One region of the Lactobacillus sp. M0396 genome, then DNA from elsewhere that is predicted to be linked to it. Evidence: riboswitches for the same ligand, from Rfam matches in the RefSeq annotation. Region 1 holds a riboswitch; the other holds the start of a gene.
The links. Region 1 has a riboswitch for thiamine pyrophosphate ahead of thiM (hydroxyethylthiazole kinase). Riboswitches for the same ligand answer to the same signal wherever they lie in the genome.
Positions count from the first base shown of each region.

Region 2: linked by a shared signal. The riboswitch ahead of H3T43_RS05780 (ECF transporter S component) and the one ahead of thiM (hydroxyethylthiazole kinase) in region 1 are both predicted to bind thiamine pyrophosphate.

Region 1 is NZ_JACFQE010000002.1:176,400-179,479, forward strand. Features, by position in the region: gene tenA (thiaminase II) at 109-762, opposite strand; TPP riboswitch at 977-1,075, shown strand; gene thiM (hydroxyethylthiazole kinase) at 1,152-1,940, shown strand; gene thiD (bifunctional hydroxymethylpyrimidine kinase/phosphomethylpyrimidine kinase) at 1,952-2,755, shown strand; gene thiE (thiamine phosphate synthase) at 2,766-3,080, shown strand, end outside.
Region 2 is NZ_JACFQE010000004.1:14,736-17,815, reverse strand. Features, by position in the region: gene H3T43_RS05790 (GntR family transcriptional regulator) at 1-139, opposite strand, end outside; gene udk (uridine kinase) at 423-1,064, shown strand; gene H3T43_RS05780 (ECF transporter S component) at 1,108-1,686, opposite strand; TPP riboswitch at 1,729-1,818, opposite strand; gene H3T43_RS05775 (M42 family metallopeptidase) at 1,886-2,968, opposite strand.

The sequences.
Region 1 (3,080 bases):
TCCTGGGACTTTGAACAATAATTACATTGGTCAATATCAAAATTTTATTATGAAATTGACTAAAGACAAGTAAGAATAAAATAAAAGCTCTTTTTGCAGAATTTACTTTCAATCTTGTTTTTCATAAGCCATCTGCCAAAACTGCAATTCATAATAGCTGCTGCGTACAAATGCAGTTTCCATTTGCTCAAGTTCTTCATTAGTGGCACTTTCAGCCAAAGAATTGGTTAAATGCAGCATTTTTTCTACGTTGGCACCATACCACTCGCCATCATAAGTATCAATCCACTCTTGATAATAAGAAACCGGTGAGCCCTTTTCTGCCATTTTTTGGCCAATTTCCTGATAGAGCCAGTAACATGGTAAAAGCGCTGCAACCGCTGGTTTAACACCAAATCGATTTAATGTCATATGCATATGGTTAACGTAGTTATAAGCTGTTGGAGCCACCGGAGTTTCAGAAATTTCAGTCGCAGTTATTTTTAATTCTTCAAAAAAATGGCCTCGCACTGATATTTCGACATCTTTCAAGTCTTGTGCCCCTGCCAGTAAAAATTCCTTTACTTCCTGATTATCCGTTTTTGCCGCAATTAATTCATGCAACTTGCTAAATTCTCTTAAATAATAGCGATCCTGCAACAGATAAAATTTAAAAGTTGCAATTGGGAGTTCGCCACTTTGCAATTCCTTAATAAATGGATGCACCATACTTTCATGCCACAATGCCTTCCCCGCTTCGTGTAGTCGATCAGTGAAATTCATGATTGTTCTCCTCCAAATTAAATACTATTTGTTAAAATAACTTTTGATTAATACTAATTACATTTTATTAAATATTAACTATAATCACTATAATTTTTTGTTTTCTAGCACATTTTTAATATTAGTTAAAATACTAACACTTATAGCTTATAATAGATAGCGTCTTTATCAAACTAACCTTGTAATAAGCAATAAAATACGCTATAATTGTAAGCGATAACACGAGGGGTGCCTTTTTGGCTGAGATGAAAATATTTCAGACCCTTTGAACCTGTAAGTTAATACTTGCGTAGGAACGTGTCAAAACTGCTTTAGCTTTGGCATTTCCACATGTCAAAGTTTTTTTTATTAGTCAAAAATTTTAAGGATATTAAATTAGGAGTAATAAAATGCAGTTAGAATTATTAGACAAATTGCGAGCAGAAAACCCGGTTATTTTCAATATTGCTAATTTTGTAACAGTTCAAGACGTGGCCAATGCTGTTAATGCTATTGGTGCTTCACCAATTATGAGCAATGAAATCGCTGAAGCTGAAGAAATTGTGCGGATGGCTTCCGCTGTGGCAGTTAATATTGGTTGCTTAACCAAGCAGCAAATTAACCACATTAAAAAAGTGGAAGATTTAGCGCGCCAATATAATAAACCCATAGTATTTGATCCCGTTGCCGTTGGCGCCGTGGAGTACCGTTATAAAATCACAGATAAACTTTTATGGGATTTTCATACTAGTATTATTCGGGGCAATATTGGTGAGATAGCTGCCTTAGGTGGCTTTGATTGGAGCTCAAAGGGGATTGATGCAGGCTCCGGTTCTGGCGATATTGATGAAATTACTGCTAAAACTGCTCAAAAATATCGTTGCACAGTCATTGCGAGCGGACCTACAGACACAATTAGCGATGGTAAAAGAATAGCCCATGTCCATAACGGCTCACCCCTTTTTAAAACTCATGTCGGCTCAGGAGATATGTTAACCAGTATTGTCACAGCTTTTTCAACTGTTGCTGACGATCCTTTTGAAGCAGCTCAAATAGGTGCTTTAGTTTTCAGTTGCGCCGGTCAATTAGTAGTTAAAGATCATCCCAATGTCGGACCCGCTACTTTTGGCATGTATCTCATGGATTATCTGTATAAAGTAAAAGTTGCAGATATTGAACAAATTGCAGATTTTGATTAAGGAACTTTATGATGACTGAAAAAATTAATTCTTTTCCCCAAGTTTTAACTATTGCCGGCACAGATTCAGGTGGCGGTGCTGGAATCATGGCTGATTTAAAAACTTTTCAAATGCAAAAAGTATTTGGTACAGCTGTAGTGGTAGCAGTGACAGCACAAAACACTTTAGGTGTGCAAAAGTCTTTTTTACTTCCCTTAGAAATGATCGATGCCCAATTCGCCTCTCTGTCAGAAGATTTCCACATCCGTGCTTGTAAAACAGGAATGTTGGGCGATGCAGATCACGTTCACCAAGTTGCACTTAATTTGCAAAAGTATGACTTTGGTCCTATTACCATAGATCCAGTGATGATTGCTAAAGGGGGCGCACCATTATTAAGTCAAGATGCTGTCGCCACCGTTAAAAACGAATTGCTGCCTTTAGCCGATCTTATAACACCCAACTTGCCAGAAGCGGAGACTTTAACTGGCATCAAAGTACAAGATCAAGCCCAATATCCAGAATTAGCTCATAAATTACAAGATATGGGAGTTAAAAATGTGCTAATTAAAGGCGGTCATGCAAGTAGTGAACAAGTAAAAGATTATGCTTTATTTGCTGATGGTTCCGATCTTTGGGTCAGCAGTTCCAGAATACATACCAAGCGCACCCACGGCACCGGTGACACCTTAGCTGCAGCAATTACGGCTCAACTGGCTTTAGGTCAAAGTTTACCGTCAGCAATTAAAATTGCTAAAAAGTACGTTACTAAAACCATTAAGGAAACCATTCAAGTTGGTCATGGTCACGGTCCTTTAAATCATTGGGCTCAGTAATTTAGGAGAAATAATGAAAAACTTTAACACTGATTTTTTACATGCTTACTTTATTTGTGGCAGTCAAGACGTTCCGGAAGGTAAAACATTACCGGGCATAGTCGCAGAAGCACTTGCTGCAGGTATTACTGCTTTTCAATTTCGAGACAAGGGACCTAATTCAACTTTAAGTGAAGCTGAGAGACTCCCCATGGCACAAAAGCTGCATCAATTGTGTCAAACGTATCACGTGCCTTTCTTCATTGACGATGATGTTCAGCTCGCACAACATGTTCATGCCGAAGGTGTCCATGTTGGTCAAAGTGATGAAGAAATCAGACAGGTC
Region 2 (3,080 bases), on a different contig from region 1:
GTTTCACTGCATTACGACTAACTTGCAATTTCTCAGAAATTTCGCGTTGTGAGGGTAAATCTTTCACTTTTTTAAAGTGGATTAAAAATTCTAAATACTCTTGAACTTGAACCGCAGCAGTTCTCTCTTTGAATTCCATGATATCTTCTTCATTCTGGTATCATTATTTTATTTAATTGCTTCTCTTTTTGCAAATTGTCTTTTGTTTAAGACGTTTACTACGTACATTTTCTATTTTTAAAGTATATCTTTTAAATTTTTGATACCAGATTTATAGTAATCGCTTCCACAGTTCTTGTCAATATTTTTTTATTTTAGTTTCCAATTTTCTCAGAGCATTTTTAAAGTGAAATATACCCTAACTGTTGGTAATTAAAGGCAAAGTAAAGTAAAATATTTAAGGATTAAAAGGGAGTGGCACAATGTCGAGACTTGAAAAGCCTGTCGTAATTGGTATTACTGGTGGTTCAGGCAGTGGAAAAACTACCATTGCACAAAAAATAGTTGCTCAAATGCAGGAAGATGAGCATCTCCTGATTATGACACAGGATTCTTATTATAAAGATAATACTGGCATCCCTATGGATATACGAATGAAGATCAATTATGATCATCCCGATGCCTTTGATGTACCCTTACTAGAAAAGCAGCTACGCGACTTGTTAGCATACAAAGCTATTGAGATGCCTGTTTATGATTTCAAGGAGCATACTCGCAGCAAAAAAACCATTCATAAAGAACCTGCTGATATCATTATTCTCGAGGGAATTTTAGTTTTAGCTAATAAAGAAATTCGTGATTTAATGGATATTAAAGTATATGTTGATACGGACGATGATATTCGCTTTATTAGACGTTTAGAGCGAGATTTAAGTGAACGTGGGCGCTCAATTGACTCCGTAATTGATCAGTATCTGAGCACGGTTAAGCCAATGTATCATCAATTTATAGAACCTACTAAGCGTTATGCTGACATTATTGTTCCTGAAGGTGGCAAAAATGATGTGGCAATTGATATGTTGACTACTAAGGTTCATTCTATTTTAAGTAGAAAAGAGCAATAAAAAAGGAGTAAATGCATTACTGGCATTACTCCTTTTTGCGTATTTAATCAACTTTTGGCTTTAACGCATTATCGAATAAATTTGTGATCAGTTTAACTAAAACGCCATCGAAAACTAGCGCAGAAATGATATTAGTAATAAACATCACAATTTGAACCTGCATACTGAATTTACTCCAACCATATAAAATATATGATGGAATGAAACAGCCAAATGATGCAAAGAATGCACCGGTTAATACGCTTTTCCAGGTAAACTTTTGGTAACACTCTTTTTTAGGAAAAAAACCAATTTCATTAGTTGCACCTTGAATGACACCTGAAAGAATAGTAGTAGCTCCCCACTGCCCACCAATCGCCATTTCAACAATTGATGCCAGCAGTTCACCTATTGTTCCAGAGCCAGGCGTAGGAACAAAATACATTGCCAGTGGTCCCGCCATAAGCCATAAACCAGAAAACACAGTGTCTGTTACTGGCGCAAAACCTGTCGGTACCAAGAGCATCTTAACTAAATTAAAAGCCCAGTTAAAACCATAGGTATAAATAACACCCATAATGATACCAATTAATGCAATTAAAATAATTGACTTCACATTCCATTTCGAAGACCTTGTAAACATAAAAATACTCCTAACTTTATATGTCATTAGGAGTATCTTTAGTAACTAAATTTAACACTTCCCTAACGCAGGTATTATCCCGTTCAGGTTCAGAGGGTATTTCTCAGCTATTTGGCACCCCTAGTGACTGATATTCATTTTTTATTAGTATATCACATTTTAACTAGTTTTTCTGCTCTATTCAAAAGAACAAGTGTTTTTAAAACTGACTAAAACTTGCTAATTTCTCTTTTGTAAGATCACGAATAATAGCCAGCGTCAGATCTACAGAAGCTTTAAAATCGGAATAAGCACTAAAACAATATGGCGAATGTTCATAGCGCACTGGAATGCCAATTACAATAGTTGGTGCTCCGTTTTCATAATAAATTGCAGCTCCATCTTGTCCACCACCAGTACGAACCGACCGAGTATACGGAATATTATTTTTATCCGCTAAATCACAGGCATATTGCTGAAATTTAGGATTAGGTAAAAAGGACGTATCCATGTCACGCAACATTGGTCCTCGTTTTAACCCTGTTTGTGATAACCATTCTGGAGTAAAAGTATCGTCAGCAGGACAAGATTCCAAGACTATAGCTAAATCCGGCTTTACCGCTCTAGCTGTGACATATGCACCTCGCAAACCCACTTCTTCCTGACTCGAAAGTGCAGCAACAACGTTAAAATCGCATTGTTCGTCCTTTAAATTGTCCAGGACATCTGCCATAGCAGCTGCGCCAAAACGGTCATCAAAGTCCTTACCGAAGAATAGACCACTTTTTTCATTGTATTCACATTTAACATCAACAAAAATTGGACAACCAGTATCAATTTGATAATCATTTATAGTTTCAGCTCGAGAACTGGAGCCAACATCAATAGACATATCTGCTACATCGGGTACATTATTTTTTTCAGCTGCAGTCATAAAGTGCGGGGGTTTAGTTGCAACTACTCCGGGCACATACTCACCTGCACGATTCTTTATTTTGACGCGTAAAGCAGGGATATTGTATTTGACCCAGCCACCCAATGGTACAAATTTAATCATTCCATTAGGCCGAACAGCCTGCGTAATAAAACCAACAGAGTCGGAATGAGCATCTAATTGAATTACCGGTTGATCTTTTTTATTTTCTTTCTTAGCTGCATATACGTTGAGCATGCCATCAACTTTGACATTAGCAAAATCATGCACTGTTTCAGTAAACAATTTAACAAATTCTTCTTCAAAACCTGAAGTAGAATTAGCATCGGAAAAAGCTTTGAGCATTTTAATTTCTTGTTGTTTATCCATTTTTTTACCTTCCACTTAAAATATCTTATCTATTAATTCTACCAAAAACATGAGTTACAGGCCTTAAAAAAATAAATAAGATGATAAATAATCCTACTGCTTTTACTAGTAT